Regions from separate parts of the Halomonas sp. EF61 genome, predicted to be linked through region 1. Evidence: predicted binding sites of a transcription regulator. Region 1 holds the regulator's gene; each other region holds the start of a gene.
What was found. Region 1 encodes sigma-54, which starts transcription at its own class of promoters, with help from an activator protein. Its sites were predicted from a motif close to TGGCACNNNNNTTGCTNT; they were not measured.
Positions count from the first base shown of each region.

Region 2: a site for sigma-54 is predicted at 2,450-2,467, ahead of NFI08_RS15810 (urease accessory protein UreD). Genes of this name have one in related genera too.
Region 3: a site for sigma-54 is predicted at 3,109-3,126, ahead of hmpA (NO-inducible flavohemoprotein). Genes of this name have one in related genera too.
Region 4: a site for sigma-54 is predicted at 1,928-1,945, ahead of NFI08_RS06320 (P-II family nitrogen regulator). Genes of this name have one in related genera too.

Region 1 covers NZ_JAMSHM010000002.1:151,236-155,982, reverse strand. Annotated here, with positions in the region: gene rapZ (RNase adapter RapZ) at 1-156, opposite strand, end outside; gene ptsN (PTS IIA-like nitrogen regulatory protein PtsN) at 210-695, opposite strand; gene hpf (ribosome hibernation-promoting factor, HPF/YfiA family) at 701-1,009, opposite strand; gene NFI08_RS09765 (RNA polymerase factor sigma-54) at 1,169-2,581, opposite strand; gene lptB (LPS export ABC transporter ATP-binding protein) at 2,863-3,588, opposite strand; gene lptA (lipopolysaccharide transport periplasmic protein LptA) at 3,588-4,118, opposite strand; gene lptC (LPS export ABC transporter periplasmic protein LptC) at 4,131-4,706, opposite strand; gene NFI08_RS09745 (KdsC family phosphatase) at 4,703-4,747, opposite strand, start outside.
Region 2 covers NZ_JAMSHM010000003.1:218,409-223,155, forward strand. Annotated here, with positions in the region: gene urtC (urea ABC transporter permease subunit UrtC) at 1-616, shown strand, start outside; gene urtD (urea ABC transporter ATP-binding protein UrtD) at 613-1,446, shown strand; gene urtE (urea ABC transporter ATP-binding subunit UrtE) at 1,586-2,284, shown strand; gene NFI08_RS15810 (urease accessory protein UreD) at 2,541-3,464, shown strand; gene ureA (urease subunit gamma) at 3,526-3,828, shown strand; gene NFI08_RS15820 (urease subunit beta) at 3,903-4,256, shown strand; gene ureC (urease subunit alpha) at 4,253-4,747, shown strand, end outside.
Region 3 covers NZ_JAMSHM010000001.1:914,952-919,698, reverse strand. Annotated here, with positions in the region: gene NFI08_RS04070 (tripartite tricarboxylate transporter TctB family protein) at 1-106, shown strand, start outside; gene NFI08_RS04065 (tripartite tricarboxylate transporter permease) at 110-1,624, shown strand; gene hmpA (NO-inducible flavohemoprotein) at 1,729-2,913, opposite strand; gene norR (nitric oxide reductase transcriptional regulator NorR) at 3,403-4,747, shown strand, end outside.
Region 4 covers NZ_JAMSHM010000001.1:1,448,842-1,453,588, forward strand. Annotated here, with positions in the region: gene glnK (P-II family nitrogen regulator) at 1-35, opposite strand, end outside; gene NFI08_RS06315 (ammonium transporter AmtB) at 226-1,476, opposite strand; gene NFI08_RS06320 (P-II family nitrogen regulator) at 1,526-1,864, opposite strand; gene NFI08_RS06325 (accessory factor UbiK family protein) at 2,274-2,654, shown strand; gene NFI08_RS06330 (YifB family Mg chelatase-like AAA ATPase) at 2,774-4,279, shown strand; gene NFI08_RS06335 (hypothetical protein) at 4,388-4,747, opposite strand, start outside.

The DNA.
Region 1 (4,747 bases):
GATACGGCGGGAATGACCGTTTTCCAGCTCGTCCACCAGGGCGCCCAGCAAGGTCGCGGGAAGGTTGTCGATGGCGTAGAACCCCAGGTCCTCCAGGGCTTGAAGGGCCACGGACTTTCCCGAGCCGGAGCGACCACTGATGATCACGAGCTGCATGTCCTGTCTCCTTGGGCAGGCGTCCATTGCTGATGGCCTAGGCAAGGCCGCGATCAGGAGGGAGTGTCGTCCCCTGGCGCCTGTTGGCGGATGGCTTCCTGCAGGCGCTCGTGAAGCTCGCGCTGGGAGCTGGCGTGGCGCAGACGGTGACGTGTGTCGGCGTCGTTCATGACGCCGGCGACCTGGCCGAGCAGGGCGAGATGGGCGTCGTCGGCCTCTTCCGGTACCAGCAGTACGAACACCAGATCGACGGGCTCACCATCGATGGCATCGAAGTCGACAGGTTCCGCGAGTTTGAGGAAGCCGGAGATGGGCGCCTTGCAGTGGGGGTTGCGGGCATGGGGAATGGCGACGCCATTGCCTATGCCGGTACTGCCCAGGCGCTCACGTCCGATCAGCCGACTGAAGACCTCCTGGCTGTCCAGGCTCGGGGTGTTCTGCGCAATGAAGGTGCTGAAAAACTCCAGCACCCTCTTCTTGCTGCCTCCCGGGACATCGAACAATGTGCGCTCGGGAGGGAGAATGGCTTCCAATGTCATGAGAGTCAGCGAATTCCGGCGCCTTGGGCGCGGGCTTGGGATTTTTCCTTGTGCTTGACCAGCTGGCGGTCCAGCTTGTCGGCAAGGGCGTCGATAGCAGCATACATGTCGCCGTCCTGCGCTTCGGCATGCAGGTCGGCACCGGCGGCGTGAAGGGTGCAGGCGGCCAGCTGGCGTTCCTTTTCCACCGAGAGGGTCACCTGGACGTTGGTGATGTTGTCGTAGTGGCGCTCCACACGGGTGAGCTTCTCTTGTACGTAGTCACGCAGGGGATCGGTCAATTCGACGTGGTGGCCGGTGATGTTGACTTGCATGACAGGCTCCTTGCTCTTTCGGGTGGTGGCTTGATTGTAACCCTTTTTCCGATCCTGCAAACCCCCTCGACGCTACGCAGAAAGACGCAGATGTCATGCGAAATTTCAAGTGCTTGCGCTTTCCCGATAACTAGGCTAGCGACGCCGCAGCGCAAGGCCTCAGCGCAGTCGCTTGCGCTCGCTGGAAGACGGAATATTCATGGCTTCCCGGTACTTTGCCACGGTGCGTCTGGCGACATTGACGCCGTCTTCCGCCAGCAATTCCACCAGTTTGCTGTCCGACAGAGGTTTGCGGGCAGGTTCCTTTTGAATCAACGATTTGATCATGGCGCGGATGGCGGTACTGGAATGGGCGTCGCCATCCTGGCCGACCTGGCTCGAGAAAAAATACTTCAACTCGAACACGCCGCGAGGCGTGTGCACGAACTTCTGGGTGGTCACGCGGGAGATGGTGGACTCGTGCATCTCCACCTTGTCTGCGATATCGGCCAGCACCAACGGTTTCATGGCCGCTTCTCCCTGCTCGAGGAAGTCGATCTGACGCACCATGATTTCCCGGCCGACCTTCAGTAAGGTGTCGTTGCGGCTGGACAGACTCTTGATCAGCCAGCGCGCCTCCTGCAGGTGGTCCTTGAGGAACTGGTTGTCCTGGCTCTTGTCCGCGCGCCGAATCAGTGCAGCGTAGTCGGGCTGGATGCGCAGTCGGGGCATTGCATCCGGGTTGAGTTCAACGCGCCAGCCCTCTTCGGTGTGGCGTACCACCAGGTCGGGTATGACGTAGTCGTTATCGCTGTCACCGAACTGGCTGCCGGGACGTGGGTCGAGGCTCCGGATCAGCTCGATGACGCTGTCGAGTTGGTCGTCATCGAGTCCTAGTCGGCGCTTCAGCAGACGTCGGTCGCCGCTGGCCAGCGCCTCGAGAAACTGTCTTACCAGTCGTCCGGCCTGGGGCAGCAGGACGGTATCGCGAGGCAGGCTATCCAGTTGCAGCATCAAACACTCGCGCAGGTCGCGGGCGAACACTCCGGTCGGTTCGAACTGTTGCAGCCGAACCAGCACCGCCTCCACCTCGGCGAGGGGAGGGGGGCGACGACCGTCTTGCTCGAGCCCCTGGGCAATGTCATCCAGCGTCTGCTCGAGATAGCCGTCGGCGTTGACCGCGTCGAGCAGGCTCTCGGCGATCAGGCGCTCCTGGTCGCTGACGTCGAGCATCGCCAGTTGCCAGCTCAGGTGGCTGTGCAGTGACTGGGAGCTTGCCTGGCGCTCGAAATCCGGCGCCTCGCCACTGCCGGCGGGGGTGGTGCCCAGGTCCTGGTAGGTGTCGGACCAGTCGCTGTCCACACTGAGTTCCGAGGGAATCTGATCCGCCCAGTCATCTTCCACGGCTTCCCTCGTCTGCTGTTCGCCGAACTCGTCCTCGAGTTCGAGCATGGGGTTGGCCTCCAGCGCCTGCTGGACCTCCTGGCGCAGGTCCAGGGTCGAAAGCTGCAGCAGGCCGATCGCCTGTTGCAGTTGCGGGGTCATGGTCAGCTGGGTACCGATGCGCAGCTGCAGTGACGCCTTGAGGGCCATGGGTCGGGATCCACCAGTGTTGTCGAAAGGCTTTACCCTAACGACGAGTCATCAGACATGCAAGCATCTTGCCAAGTTGGTGTTTTTTGACCTGTGGGAGGGAGTGTAAAGGTCGATGTGGAACAACTTGGTAGGGGGGAGGTGCTTCTTTCGAGGGAGGCCCTGTGTGCAAGGTGAGGCCGACCCTTTCGGGGCCGGCGGTTGGATGCTGATGCTGGCAAGTGTTGCGGCCGCTTGATGCGACTGCGACTGCGACTGCGGCTGTCGGGCGGCCCTGCGGTCTAGAGGCGGAAGTTCTCGCCCAGGTAGACCTCCTTGACGCGCTGGTTGGCGAGGATGGACTCGGCGCTGCCCTCAGCGATGATCTGGCCGTCGCCGACGATGTAGGCACGATCGCAGATATCGAGGGTCTCGCGCACGTTGTGATCGGTGATCAGGACGCCGATATCGCGGGCCTTGAGTTGACGAATGATGGACTTGATCTCGCCCACCGAGATCGGGTCGACCCCGGCGAAGGGTTCATCGAGCAGGATAAAGGCCGGCTCGGTGGCCAGGGCGCGAGCGATCTCGACCCGGCGCCGCTCCCCGCCGGACAGGCTCATGCCGGGGTTGTCACGAATATGGCTGACGTGGAAATCCTCGAGGAGTTGCTCGAGACGTGCTTCTCGGCCCTCGCGGTCGAGGTCCTTGCGGGTCTCGAGGATCGCCATGATGTTGTCGGCCACCGACAGCTTGCGAAAGATCGAAGCCTCCTGAGGCAGGTAGCCGATACCGGCCAGCGCGCGCTGGTGCATGGCCGCGCGGCTCAGGTCCCGATCATCGATGCTGATGCTGCCGGCGTCGGCTCTGACCAGGCCGACGATCATGTAGAAGGAGGTGGTCTTGCCGGCCCCGTTGGGGCCCAGCAGACCGACGATGCTGCCCTGCTCGATCGACAGGCTGATGTCCTGGACGACGCGACGCTTCTTGTAGCTCTTGGCCAGATGGCGAGCGTGGAGAGTCTTCATCAGTTTCCTTGGCTTTCCGGCTCGAGGGTCATGCGAATGCGCTGCTCGCCCTGGACGCCCTGGGCGCTGGAGCGGGCCTGGACCACGCGGCGATCGAGGAAGTACTCCAGATAGGCACCGTCGAAGGTGTCATTGGCCTTGTGCAGCTCAGCCTGGTCGATCAGCTCCATGCGGCGTTCGGCTACGTGGTAGATCACCTTGCGGCCCCAGCCCTTGACCACCGGTTCTTCCGGGGATGGCTTCTGCTCGAGGTAGGCGCGGGAGCCGGTCGCGGTCGCCAGTGACAGTTGTCCCTGGTCGTTGCGCTGGATCTCGACGCGTTCGCCGGTGAGGATCATGCTGCCTTGCACAATGCGCACGTCGCCGGTATAGACCGCGGTACCGGCGCGATCATCGAGATCCAGCTGGTCGGCCTCCACCTGAATCGGTGCGCTGCGATCACTTTCCAGCGCCAGGACACTGCTGCCGGTGGCGCCGGCGGCCAGGCCAAGGGCCAGGGCAAGCAGGAGGGCGGGACTTGGACGCATCATGGAAGGGGCTCCTTATTGAGGCTCTGGCGGATGATGACCGGTGACATTGTCGGTCAGGCGAGCGGTATTGTCATGGATCCAGGCGTCGAAGCGCTCCCCTTGCATCTGTTGAGGGGGTTGGCGTAGGACGGCTGGCGTTTCGCTCCAGACATGGCCACTGTCGCTGTCGTAGACCAATACCTCGGTATCAAGCTGCCAACGCTCCGCGGGGGCCTCGAGATGGGCGTCGCCCGACAGGGTCAGGGGGTTGCCGTCCGGACCCAGTTCACCGTTGTCGGCGTCGGCGATCCACTCTCGGCCGCTGTCGTCGATCAGCGCAAGGTCCGGCTGGTCCACCCGGGTGATGTCGTCGAGCGGTGTGTGCACAAGGCGTGGCGTATCGATGCGCTGGTGGGGGGTGCCCTGGGCATCGAAGCGGGTCAGGCGGGCATCCACCAGGTAGTAGTCGGGCTCGCCGGCCTTGTCATTGGGTACCAGGTCGGGGACGTTGCTCTCGCGGGGGTCGAGCAACGTCAGGCCGCCACCGAGTACCAGCAGCAGGATGACCAGCCAGAAGCGAAAGCCTGGACGCAGTGCGCTCAGTTTCATGTCAGCGGTCCGTTGCTCAGGTAGCTGTCGATGATATCGTC
Region 2 (4,747 bases), on a different contig from region 1:
TGGCGGCAACAACGGCCTGACCGACTTCAAGGAACTGCTGGGCTTCGACCTGTCCGCCGACGCCACACGACTGGGGCTGTTTATCGCATCCGGCGTAGCGCTGGCGCTGGGTTTCCTGCTGTGTCGTGCCATCGTGGTCAGCAAGCTTGGGCGGGTCTGCGTGGCGGTGCGCGACGCCGAGTCCCGCACCCGCTTTCTCGGCTACCGGGTGGAGCGCTATCAGCTGTTCGTGTTCGTCGTCTCGGCCATGCTGGCCGGGGTAGCCGGCGCCCTCTATGTGCCCCAGGTGGGCATCATCAACCCCAGCGAGTTCTCGCCGCTGTTCTCCATCGAGGTGGTGGTGTGGGTGGCCCTGGGTGGTCGTGCCACCCTCTATGGCGCGGTGATCGGTGCGCTGGCGGTGAACTACGCCAAGAGCGTGTTTACCGGGGTGATGCCGGAGGCCTGGCTGTTCGCGCTCGGTGCGCTGTTCGTGCTGGTGACAGTGCTGCTGCCTCAGGGCATCGCCGGGCTTTTGTCACGCTCTCGCCAGCAAGGCAGCGACGATGACAGCGACACGCCAACCGACACGCCAACCGACACGCTGGATGCAACCCCCAGGGAGGCCACCTCATGAGCTTTCTTCAGAGCCTGGCCGATCGCGATCGGGTCTTCGACTTCCTGGTCCCGGAACAATCGCCGGTCGACGTACGCCACGGCCCGATCCTCTATCTCGAGGACGTGTCGGTGAGCTTCGACGGCTTCAAGGCCATCAATGATCTCAACCTGACCATCGACGACGGCGAACTGCGCTGCATCATTGGCCCCAACGGGGCCGGCAAGACCACCATGATGGACATCATCACCGGCAAGACGCGCCCGGATCAGGGTAGCGTGTGGTTCGGCAGCCGCCACAACCTGTTGACCAAGAACGAGCCGGAGATCGCCCGGCTCGGCATCGGGCGCAAGTTCCAGAAGCCCACGGTGTTCGAGGCGCTGACGGTGTTCGAGAACCTCGAGCTGGCGATGGCCATGGACAAGAGTCTGTGGCCGACGCTCAAGGCGCGCATGACCGGGGAGGTGCTGGCGCGAATCGAGGAGGTGCTCGAGACGGTGGGCCTGGCGTCGCTCAGTCGCCGCCAGGCGGGCATCCTGTCCCACGGACAGAAGCAGTGGCTCGAGATCGGCATGCTGTTGATGCAGCGCCCTCGGCTGTTGCTGGTCGACGAGCCGGTGGCGGGGATGACCGAGCAGGAGATGGAGCGTACCGCAGAGCTGTTGTTGAGCCTCGCCGGCAAGCACTCGGTGGTGGTGGTGGAGCACGACATGGGCTTTGTGCGTTCGATCGCCCGCACGGTGACGGTGCTGCATCAGGGTTCGGTACTGGCCGAGGGCAGTATGGACAAGGTGGCAAGCGACCCCAGGGTGATCGAGGTCTACCTGGGTGGCGACGAGGAGGCGGCATGATCGGAGTGGAGCGAGTACCTCAGCAGTCTTCGGTAAGGGCGCTGTACTGGGCGGACAGCGCATCCCGCGGCAGGTTGGCCACGCTGTGGGCGAAGGTCTGTGGCCGGTGGGTGCAGGAGATGGGCAAGGAGGTGGATCGATGCTGAGCATTCGCGGGCTCAATCAGTTCTATGGCGAGAGCCATACTCTGTGGGATCTCGATCTCGACGTGCCCAGGGCGGCCTGTACCTGTGTGCTGGGTCGCAATGGCGTCGGCAAGACCACCCTGATGAAGGCGATCATGGGCGAGGTGCCGATTACCGGCGGTGAGCTTCACTACGCCGACGGTGTCGCGCTGGAGAAGCGTCGCCTCGAGGATCGCTCACGCCTGGGCGTGGGCTATGTGCCCCAGGGACGCCAGATCTTTCCGCTGATGACGGTGGAGGAGAATCTGCGCACTGGCCTTGCCGCCCGTGGTGATGGCCTGCGCCAGGTGCCTGAACGCATCTATGAGCTGTTCCCGGTGCTCAAGGAGATGCGTCACCGGCGGGGCGGCGATCTGTCCGGCGGTCAGCAGCAGCAGCTGGCGATCGGGCGCGCCCTGGTGATCGAGCCGAAGCTGTTGATCCTCGACGAGCCGGGGGAGGGCATCCAGCCCAATATCGTCGCCCAGGTCGGCGAAGTCATCCGTCGGTTGATCGCCGATGATGGGCTGACCGTGCTGCTGGTGGAGCAGAAACTGCCCTTTGCCCGTCGCTTCGCCGACCACTTCGCCATCCTCGATCGCGGGCGGAGAGTCGCCGTCGGTGATATCGGTGAGCTCGACGACGCCGTGGTGAAGCGCTACCTGACCGTCTGAGCGGTAGCGCGTCAATCAGGATGAATCGCTGCACATCAATGGTGCGCAATCGTAAGGTTGCGCACTTTTTTTGTGCGCGACCAAAGGCGTGCTTTTCTCTGGTGCAATCGTTGGCTGTTTTATAAGAAATTGAAAAATAAGTAGAAAAATAGAGATTTGAGAAGCTGGTACGGGGCTTGCACCTTGATTGGGCAATGGTGGTGGCCTTTTTTACTTTCGCTTGCCACGCCGACTCGACGGACCGCCCGGGAGAGCCATGAGCGCGCAGACAACACAGGATTCGACCGATCGGCACGGCCATCGCTTCGACGCGGGACGGCGCTGGGAGGCCAGCCTCGATCTCGGCTTTCGCCATGATGGCCAGGCCACTCGCCTCTATCGAGTGGATCATCGCGGTCCCCTGCGGGTGCAGCGTCCCTTCTATCCCGAAGGCCGCGACGGCACCTGCCACGTCTATCTGCTGCATCCCCCGGGGGGGCTGGTCAGCGGCGATATCCTGGATATCCAGGCGCGGGTGGGCGCGGGGGCGCGGGCGCTGCTGACCACACCGGCGGCCAACAAGCTGTATCGGGCCGACCGCAACGCCGTGGCCTGGTCCCAGCGCACTCGTCTGGTGGTCGAGGAGGGCGGGCTGCTCGAGTGGTTGCCCCAGGAAACCATCGCCTTCGACGGCTCGCGAGGGGTGCAGGCCACCGAGATCGAGCTTTCCGGCAGCGCCCGCTGCCTGGGCTGGGAGGTGCTGGCGCTGGGCCGGCCGGCCAGTGACCTGCCGTTTGCCAGCGGCCACCTCGAACAGCGCTTCCGGCTGTCCCGGGACGGACGACCACTGTGGATCGAGCGCCAGCCCCTCGACCCTGACCATCGTCGTTTTCACGGCGCCTGGGGGCAGCGAGGGTGCAGCGTCCAGGCAACCCTGTGGGCGGTCGGGCTCGAAGACGAGTCCGCGGCGATCGAACGTCTGCGCCAAGGGTTGGGGCAGGGAGGGAGTGACCTTGCCGGCAGTCCCGGCGCTGATGAAGCCGAGCGCTGGGCCGTCACCGTGCGTGATGGCGTCCTGCTGCTGCGCTACCTCGGTCACTCGCGGCGCGAGGCCTGGTCGCTGTGCGAGGCGGCCTGGACGTTGCTGCGTCCGATGCTGATGGATCGCGAGGCCTGTGTGCCGCGCATCTGGTTTACCTGAATGTCATGCCGGGCGGGACAGGCGACCCCTGGCCACCCTGACCAACATCGAGGATGAAAGGATGGAGCTGACACCGCGTGACAAGGACAAGCTCTTGCTGTTTACCGCTGGCCTGGTGGCCGAGCGGCGACGCGCCAAGGGGCTCAAGCTGAACTATCCCGAGGCGGTGGCCTTGATCAGCTGCGAGATCATGGAGGGTGCCCGGGAAGGCTTGAGCGTCGCCGAAATGATGAGCCGAGGGCGCCAGATACTGGGGCGTGACGAGGTGATGGAAGGGGTGGCGGAAATGGTCGACGAGGTGCAGGTCGAGGCCACCTTTCCTGACGGCACCAAGCTGGTGACGGTGCACAACCCGATCTCGTGACGCTGCCAGCTCCCGGCTTGATCCGGGCGCGACACGACAGGCTCATACGCTGATACCAATAGGGAGGGCGCAGGATGATCCCCGGAGAATACCAACTGAAGGACGGTGACATCGCCCTGTGCGAGGGTCGCGACAGGGTCACGCTGGAGGTGGCCAATCGCGGAGATCGACCGATTCAGGTCGGATCCCACTATCACTTCGCCGAGACCAACCCGGCACTGGCGTTCGATCGCGTCAGGGCGCGGGGCTTTCGTCTGGACGTGGCCGCGGGCAGCGCAGTGCGCTTCGAGCCGGGGCAGAGCCGTGAGGTCACCCTGGTGAGCTTCGCCGGACGTCGTCATATCTACGGCTTTCGTGGTGAAGTCATGGGCGCGCTGGACGATGCCGGTGCACCCAGCGGCGACAGCGGCCAGGAGGACGCCCGATGAAGATCAGTCGTCAGGCTTATGCCGACATCTATGGCCCCACTGTCGGAGACCGGGTGCGCCTGGGAGACACCGAGCTGTGGATCGAGGTAGAAAAGGACGCCACCCACTACGGCGACGAGGTCAAGTTCGGTGGTGGCAAGGTCATTCGTGACGGTATGGGGCAGAGCCAGCGTCTCGACCAGACGGTGATGGACACCGTCATCACCAATGCCCTGATCCTTGACTGGTGGGGCATCGTCAAGGCCGACGTGGGCCTCCAGGCGGGGCGCATCGCCGCCATCGGCAAGGCCGGCAATCCAGACATCCAGCCGGACGTCACCATCGTGATCGGACCCGGCACCGAGGTCATAGCCGGCGAGGGCAAGATCCTCACCGCCGGCGCCATCGACGCCCACGTGCACTTCATCTGTCCGCAGCTGGTGGACGAGGCCCTGGCCAGCGGCATCACCACCATGCTGGGGGGCGGTACCGGGCCTGCCACCGGATCGAAC
Region 3 (4,747 bases), on a different contig from region 1:
GCAGGCGCTGGCGTTCAAGGCGCTGGTGGCCGGCGTGATCACCCTGCTGGGATACGGGCTCTTCGAGCTGGTGTTCCAGGTTCGCCTGCCGACGCCCTGGATCTGACCCATGGACTATCTGATCGAACTCTCCAAGGGCCTTGCCGTGCTGATGCAGCCCGACATCCTGCCCTACCTGATCGGCGGCTACCTGATCGGCACCTTCTTTGGCGCCGTGCCGGGGCTCACCTCGATGCTGGCCATCGCCCTGCTGTTGCCGTTGACCTACAGCCTCGACATCACCGCGGCGCTGGTCGCCTGCGCCGCCATCTTCATGGCCGGCATGTGCAGTGGCAGCATCACCGCCACCACCATCAATATTCCCGGTGCCCCGGCCTCGATGATGACCGCCATCGAGGGCTACCCCATGCAGCAGCGGGGCGAGGGCGCCAAGGCGCTGGGCCACGCCGCCCTGGCGTCGATGATCGGCGGTGCCCTGGGTGCCATCATGCTGATGGTGATGGCGCCGCTGGCCACCGAGGCGGCGCTGCTGATTCGCACGCCGGGCAAGTTCTCGCTGATCGCCTTCGCCCTGATCGTGATCGTCATCTCCCAGCGTGGGGCCATCTCCAAGGGCCTGGTCGCCACCACCCTGGGGGTGATGGTGGCCACCGTCGGTATCGACGTGATGCAGCCGGTCACCCGCTTCACCTTCGGCACCGGCGTGCTGATGCAGGGCATCGACATCATGCCGCTGGTCATCGGCGCCTTCGCCGTCAGTGAGCTGCTGGTGCAGTCGCAGAACCGCGCCTCGCGCACCGTCGAGGTCGACGCCATCAAGGCCAGCGTCATTCGCCGCCGGGACTTTATTCCACCCTGGCACGAGGTGCGTGAAATCGGCGTCTATCGCTACGTCAAGACCGCCATCATCGGCTACAGCGTCGGCGTGCTGCCGGGCGCCGGAGGCTCCATGGCGGCCTTTGTCGCCTACGCCGAGTCCATGCGCAGCTCACGCCACCCGGAGAAGTACGGCAAGGGGTCGGTGGAGGGCATCGCGGCGGCGGAGGGCGCCAACAACGCCATGTGCAGCGGCGCCTTCGTGCCGATGCTGTCCTTCGGTATTCCCGGCGATCCCACCACCGCCATCGTGCTGGGCGTGCTGGTGATCAACGGCCTGCAGCCCGGGCCGCAGTTCCTCGACAGCCAGCTTGCGCTGGTGGCACCGATGTTCATGGCGCTGCTGGTGGCGGCCCTGGTGATGGTGCCGCTGACGCTCTACGTGCTGGGGCCCTGGTTCGTGCGGATCGTCTCGATCCGCCGCGATGTGCTCTACGCCAGCATCGCGGTGATCGCGCTGGTCGGCTGCTACGTGGCCACCTACTCGATCTTCCAGATGGGACTGGCGCTGGTGTTCGGGGTGCTCGCCTTCCTGCTGCGGCGTCAGGGCTATCCGGTGGCCTGCCTGCTGCTCGGCTTCGTGCTCGGCCCGAGCCTGGAGGAATACTGCCGACGCTCGCTGTCGCTGTCCGACGGCAACCCGCTGATCTTCCTCACCAGTCCCGACAGCCTGTTCTTCCTGGCGCTGACCGGGGTGTTCTACTACTTCATGGTGGTGAGAAAGCCCGAGGCGCGACAGCACGCCTGATGTCCTGGCCGGTGAGCGACCGCCGCAAGACACGACAAGGCCGCGCCCTCGGGCGCGGCCTTGTCGTGGTGGGCTGAGTGGAACGCGACGGCCAGACGTGCTTGTCAGGCGGCGCTACTGGTGTTGCTGAGCGGACGCGAGGGGCCGAAGTGCTCGTAGTGACGGCGCTGCTCGGGGATACCCAGCTCTGCCAGATGGCTGTCGATGGCGCTCATGAAGGGCGGCGGGCCGACGAAGTAGCACTGGGCGTCGCCGCCGGGCAGCAGGCGGGCCAGCAGCTCGCGCTCGAGGCGGCCCTTGATGTCGCCGCCGTCGCCTTCCTCGTAGGCGCAGACCCGGGTCAGCAGCTGCGGATAGTCTCGGGCAAGGGCGTCGACCTCACCACGGAAGGCGTGGTGGTCGATGTTCCGGGCAGCGTGGATGTAGCAGACCCGGCGTCCCTGGGCCAGGGCCTGGCGTGCCAGCGGCAGCATCGGGGTCTGGCCGACGCCGCCGCTGATCAGCATTACTGGCGCGTCGCCATCGTCCAGGGTCAGCTCACCGGCGGGGGGCAGCAGTTCCAGGGTGTCGCCGACGCGCATCTGCTGGTGCAGGAAGTTGCTGACCAGGCCGCCCGGCTCCTGTTTCACCGAGATGCGATAGCTACGGCCGTTGGGGCTGCCGGACAGGCTGTAGTGGCGATGCACGATTGCCTCGTCCACCGCCAGACGCAGGCCGATGTACTGGCCGGGCTCGGCGTCGGCCACCGGCTGGCCGTCGACCGGCTCCAGGGTGAAGGAGCGAATCACCTCGCACTCGCGCTGGATCTGGGCGACACGAAACTCGCGCAGTCCACGCCAGCCGCCGGGGCGATCGGCGAAGGCCTGGTAGCGCTCGGCTTCGGCGGCGATCAACAGCGCGGCCAGGTCGTTGTACAGGGCCGCCCAGGCGTCGGCGATCTCCGGCGTCACCACCTCGCCCAGCACCTCGCCGATGGCGGCCATCAGGCATTCGCCGACGATGGGGTACTGCTCGGGCTGGATGCCCAGCGAGACGTGCTTGCTGATCACCGTCTGCATCGAGTCGATGACCTCCTGGGGCTGGCGGCGCAGGCCGACATAGGCCAGCACCCCTCGCGCCAGCGCCTTCGGCTGGCCACCGTCGGCCTGATGGGCCTGGTTGAACACCGCCTTGACCTCCGGGTAGCGCTCGAACATCAGCGGATAGAAACGGGCGGTGATGGCGTCGAGGTGTTCGGCGACCAGAGGGGCGGTGGCATCGATGATGGCGTCTTGGGCAGCGGTGGTCATGGCGTCTCCTGTCAGGGATATGGCGCAGCGCGCTCCCACTGTGGCAAAAATCCTTCACCGCGTCGGAGGCCTGGCTCGTTTGGGCCTACTTTTTCTCTACAGCTTGTGAACAGAGCATCGGTTGATATGCCTCGACACCTTCGGTGCTTCCACGGGGTCGGGGCGTATCGCTCGTCGCCTTTCTGTACCCTGTATGGAGCAAGCGATATGCCGCTTCGCTTGAGGTGCGCCAACTTGCCACAGTGTGGGTGATCCAGAGCGGGTAATGAGCGGGCAGTGTGGATCCACAGGGCGCTTGTCGAGAGCGCTGGTCACGCTACCCGGCTCCTTTTTTCTGGCCCGGTTCCCGGCCACGTTCCCGACCCGATTCTGTCCCGGTATTCGCCCTGGGCAGTGGTAACTCTTGCGAATGAAATCGAGATTGCATGTCGATCTGACACTGCAAGTGCTATCGTTTTGACACTGTTGATAGTCAAAAGGACATTCGAGGTGGTCAGCTTTCTACGACGCCTGCGTGCCCTGCTGCAGCGCCTGGGCGATGAGCAGGGCCCCGAGCTCGCCGAGGCCTGGCAGGGCGTGCTCGAATCACTGGTGGCCCCCACCGCGGCGGATGCCAGCGCGCTGCTGGTGGCGCAGGGCTCCGGTCTCAGGCCGGTGGCCACCATCGGCCTGCCCGAGGGCGTGGCCGGCAGGACCTTCGCCTTGAGCGAGCATCCTCGCCTCGCCGCCATCGCCGAGGCGCCGGGGGTCTGCCGCTTTGCCGCGGACTCGCCCCTTCCTGATCCCTACGACGGACTGCTGGATGACGGTCTCAGCCCTGTCCATGACTGCCTGGGGGTGGCGTTGCGCGACGGCGATGAGCTGATCGGCATGGTCACCCTGGACGCCCTGATCCCGGGGGCGCTGGCCGAGCTGGATGACCAGGGCCTGCTGGCGGCGGCCGAGTTGCTGGGCACCTGCCTGCGGCTGTCCCGGCGTCTGGACGGCGCCCGCCTGCAGCTCGCCCTGCAGCGCGATGACCACGGCCAGTTGCCGCGTCGGCTGACCGGCTGGCGCAGTGGCGCCATGCGCAAGCTGATGGCATCGGTGGAGCTGGTCGCCGCCACCGACATGAGCGTGCTGGTGCTGGGCGAGACCGGCGTCGGCAAGGAGCGCATCGCCCATGCCCTCCATCACGGCTCGCGACGTGCCGATGGGCCCCTGGTGGTGGTGAACTGCGCCGCGCTGCCGGCCTCGTTGATCGAGAGCGCCCTGTTCGGCCATCGGCGCGGGGCGTTCTCCGGGGCAATCAGCGACCATCGCGGGCACTTCCAGATGGCCGACGGCGGCACCCTGGTGCTGGACGAGGTGGGCGAGCTGCCGCTGGAGCTGCAGCCGAAGCTGTTGCGGGTGCTGCAGGAAGGCGAGGTCCAGCCGCTGGGCAGCGATCGGCTCCAGCATGTCGACGTTCGGGTGGTCGCGGTGACCAACCGGGATCTTGCCCTGGAGGTCGCCCAGGGGCGCTTTCGCGAGGATCTCTATCATCGGCTCAGCGCCTTCCCGCTGGAGGTGCCCCCGCTGCGCCAGCGTCCCGAGGACCTGGCGCTGCTGGTCGGACACTTCCTGGAGCAGAACCGGGTGCGTCTCGGCGTCGGCAACCTGTGCCTGAGCGAGGCCGCGCGGGAGTCGCTGGCGGCCTGGCACTGGCCCGGCAACGTACGTGAGCTGGAGTCACTACTGGCACGTGCCTCGCTGCTGGCATTGGCCTCGGTGGACGTGCTCGGGACGCCCGATGCTCGCCGCCGTAGCGTACGCATCGAGGTCGAACACCTGGGGCTGGCGCCGGCGACAGCCC
Region 4 (4,747 bases), on a different contig from region 1:
TTGAATGGCTTGATAATCGCGGTCACCAGTTTCATGGCGGGTTCCTCATCCTGTCCGTGTGGGGGCGGCGTCGGTCGTGCCTGGCGCCAACCCGTTGGCGGCGCGCCGTTGCGCCTGTCCTGACTAGTGTGACAAAGCATACCCCTGGCGAACAGCAATAAAAAAGGCCCCCGAAGGGGCCAGGAGGAGCACGCCAGCTCACTGGTGTCGCGGGTAAGCTCAGGCTTACTTCTTGGCGACGTTAAACTCGGGGTAGGCTTCGAGACCACATTCGGCCAGGTCGACGCCTTCGTATTCTTCTTCTTCGCTGACACGCACACCCATGATTGCCTTGATGATCAGCCACACGACCAGGCTAGCGGTGAAGACCCAGGCGAAGATGCCGATGATGCCGAGCATCTGTGCGCCGAAGGTGGCGTCGGCGTTGTTCAGCGGGACCGCCAGGACACCCCAGATACCGGCCACACCGTGGGCGGAGATGGCACCGACCGGATCGTCCAGGCGCAGCTTGTCGAGGACCACGATGGCGACCACCACCAGGACACCGCCGACTGCACCGATCAGGGTGGCGCCGAGGGCCGTGGAGGACAGCGGGTCGGCGGTAATGGAGACCAGGCCAGCGATGGCGCCGTTCAGGGCCATGGTCAGGTCGGCCTTGCGGAACCAGATCTTGGCCAGGATCAGCGCGGCGATGACACCCCCGGCGGCGGCAGCGTTGGTGTTCACCAGCACCTGGGCCATGTTGTTGGCGGAAGACACGTCGGAGAGCTTGAGCTCGGAGCCGCCGTTGAAGCCGAACCAGCCCAGCCACAGGACGAAGGTACCCAGGGTCGCCAGCGGCATGTTGGCACCGGGGATGGCGTAGATGGCGCCGTTCTTGCCGTACTTGCCCTTGCGCGGACCGAGCACCAGCACACCGGCCAGGGCTGCAGCGGCACCCGCCATGTGGACAATGCCGGAACCTGCGTAGTCGGAGAAGCCTGCTTCGGACAACCAGCCGCCGCCCCAGGTCCAGTAGCCGGAGACCGGGTAGATCACGGCGGTCATGACCACGGCGAAGGCCAGGAAGGCCCACAGCTTCATGCGCTCGGCGACAGCGCCGGAGACGATCGACATGGCGGTGGCCACGAACACGACCTGGAAGAAGAAGTCGGCGCGGGCCGAGTAGTAGGGTGCGTCTTCACCACCTGCCAGCACCGCATCGACGCTGTTTTCGGCGCCGATCAAGAAGCCGAGGTTGGGGATGAAGCCGCCGGCGTCGGAGGAGTACATCAGGGCGTAGCCCACCAGCAGATACATGGTGCAGGCGACCGCGAACAGCACGATGTTCTTGGTCAGAATCTCGGCGGTGTTCTTGGCTCGGACCAGGCCGGCCTCGAGCATGGCAAAGCCGGCGGCCATCCACATGACCAGGGCGCCGCAGATAAGGAAGTAGAAGGTGTCCAGCGCGTAGCTGAGTTCACTGATATCGACCATGGAAGTGTCTCGCTATATTTTTATCGGAAGTCGGGTCAGGGGACGGGGATCAGACCGCGTCGGAGCCGCGCTCGCCGGTGCGAATGCGGATGACGTCTTCCAGCGGCGTGACGAACACCTTGCCGTCACCGATCTTGCCGCTGTTGGCCGCGTTGCAGATGGCTTCCAGCACGCTGTCCAGTCGGGCCTCGTCGATCGCAACCTCGACCTTCACCTTGGGCAGAAAGTCGACGACATACTCGGCGCCGCGGTATAGCTCGGTGTGGCCCTTCTGGCGGCCGAAGCCCTTGACCTCGGTCACGGTGATGCCCTGGACGCCGTTGTCGGCCAGCGCCTCGCGGACGTCGTCCAGCTTGAAGGGCTTGATGATGGCGGTGATCAGTTTCATGGCATGGCTCCCTACGTGCATAAGGTGGCGGCTTGTGTCCGCTCGGTGCATGGATATCTATGCATAGCGATATACGTGCCATAAATTTGGCAAAAGCTTTGTTTACAATGGCTTGTGGTTGTTTTGGAAAGCGAGAAACGAAAAACACCCGCGAGTTTGCGGCACTGCATCAAAGTTAATGCACTGTTTTGGTGCTGGCGCGTATTGGTGGTGCGTCATTGGTGAGCATGTTGTGCTTGGTAGAGTGTTGGGCCGCGTGCTGCGTCGCGTGCCGGGGCGCGTGTAGGTATCAGGGAGTCGCCAATGCGCCGGGCGCCAATGGGCAAGGGCCACGAAGCATGCGTTGGGCGCCCGGCTTGCGTATCCTGTCGGCAACGGAGTTCCCATCGACGTTTCAAGGAGAGCCATCATGGTCAGTCAGGATCGCATCAGCCGTTTGGCACAGCAGATCGGCGAGCGCTTGCAGGGCGCCTCCCAGGCCCCGGAAGACATTCAGAAGGGGGTCCAGCAGGTGGTGCGTGGCGCCTTCGATCGTCTCGAACTGGTGTCACGCGAGGATTTCGACATCCTCATGGACGTGTTGCAGCGCACCCGCTCCCGGGTCGAGGCGCTGGAAAAGCAGGTGGCGGCGCTGGAGAGCCTGGTCGAGGAACGTGCAGCGCCCGCTGGCGAAGCGACCGCGGCGCCTGCCGTGGCCGAGGAAGCCGCCGAGGTGCCGGTGCCGCCGGTGCCGGAACAGGGCAAGCAGGACGAGGCGTCGAGCGGTTCAGCCGACAAGCCCTCCGCCTGAGGCTTCGGACGCAGAACATCACAAGATATGCCGGCCCGCCCTGGCGGGGGGCCGGTATGCGGCGCCGGTGAGGTGGGCGTGCTCTACTGGTCATGAGCCTTCCGTCAGGCAGGGAGCCCATGACGCTTGCCATCATTGCCACCCGTGCGGGACTGGGGCTGGACGCCCCCGAGGTGCAGGTCGAGGTACACCTGGCCAACGGCCTGCCGGGCATGACCCTGGTCGGCCTGCCCGAGACCGCAGTGCGCGAAAGCCGCGAACGGGTGCGCAGCGCCCTTGCCACCTGCGGCCTCGACTACCCGCTACGCCGTATTACCCTGAATCTTGCTCCCGCCGATCTGCCCAAGGAGGGTGGACGCTTCGATTTGCCCATCGCGCTGGGTCTGCTGGTGGCTTCCGGCCAGTTGCCCGCCGCCGCACTGGAGGGTGTCGAGTGTGCCGGCGAACTGGCCCTCGATGGCCGGTTGCGGCCGGTAGCCGGCATGCTGCCCTTCGCCATGGCCACCCGTCAGGCCGGGCGGCGCCTGATCCTGCCCGAGGCCAACGCCGATGAGGCGGCCCTGGTCAATGGACTGGAGGTGCTGCCGGCGGCGCACCTGCTCGACGTCGTCGCCCACCTGGTCGGGCGCATTCCCCTCGTTGCTCACCTACCCGCCGCACCGCCGCAAGACGGGCCTGCGGCGCTGGATCTGTGCGATGTGCGTGGCCAGTATCAGGCCCGGCGAGCGCTGGAGGTGGCGGCGGCGGGTGGGCACAACCTGCTGTTTGCCGGGCCGCCCGGCACCGGCAAGACGTTGCTGGCCAGCCGACTGCCCGGGCTCTTGCCGCCGCTTGGCGATGACGAGGCGCTGGAGGTAGCGGCGATTCGCTCGGTGTGCGCGCTTCCCCTGTCCGATGGCTTTGGCCGTCGTCCGTTTCGCTCGCCTCACCACACCGCCAGCGCGGTCTCGCTGGTCGGTGGCGGCTCACGTCCGCGGCCCGGCGAGATCTCGCTGGCCCATCGCGGCGTGCTGTTTCTCGACGAGCTGCCGGAGTTCAGTCGCCAGGTGCTGGAGGTGTTGCGCGAGCCGCTGGAAAGCGGCGAGATCCATATCGCCAGGGCCAGCCACGAACGACGATTTCCTGCTCGTTTTCAACTCGTTGCCGCAATGAATCCTTGCCCCTGCGGCCATCTGGGGGATCCGCGTCAGGACTGTGTATGCACCGCGTCCCAGATCCAGCGCTATCAGGCGCGCCTGTCCGGCCCCCTGCTAGATCGCATCGACCTGCAGGTGGAGGTGCCGGCGCTGCCGGTGGAACAGTTGACGTCGCATCAGCCGGGGGAAAGCACCGAGATGGTGCGCCGACGCGTGATGGCGGCGCGTCAGCGTCAGCAGCAGAGGGGGACGCTCAACGCCCAGCTCGCCGGCGCCGCGCTGGAGCGCGCCTGCGCCCTGGAGGTGGCCGAGCGCACCTGGCTGGCGCAATCGCTTGAGCGCCTGCGGCTGTCCGCCCGGGCCTACCACCGGGTGCTGCGGGTGGCGCTGACCCTGGCCGACCTGGCCGGGCGCGAGCGTCCGAGCCGTGATGATCTGATCGAGGCCATCGGCTATCGCCAGCTGGATCGACTGTTGCGCAAGGGCTGACGGGCGCCGCACGGTCGTTCCATGCACCCGTTATCGCCAGGCATAGTCCCTGCCCGGGTCCAGGCCTTGCCCGAGAAGTCGACGAGCGCAGGCACTTTTCAGCAAGCCCTAGAGCGCGTCGGCGTCGAAGGCGCCGCTAATGACCGTGGACCACAGCGCGGCACCGTCGCCGGGGCGGCGCAGGCGGAGTTCGAAGCGGTAGGGCAAAAGCTCGCGGTCAGACAGCGTCAGGCGTGGGCCATCGGCGATCAGTCGGCTATCGACCAGCCATTGATTGGTATCGGCGGCGGGGGTATCACCGGGCTGCCAGTCCAGCACCTGGGGGCCGTCGTCGATCGCCAGCAGGCCACGGGTCAGGCTCTCCTGGACGCGGCCGACGCCGAGCTCCAGCCTTTCGTCGACCTTGGGCGGGGACAGCAGCAGCACCTGATCGGCCAGGGTTTCCCCTGCCAGGGCCGGCGCCTCGGC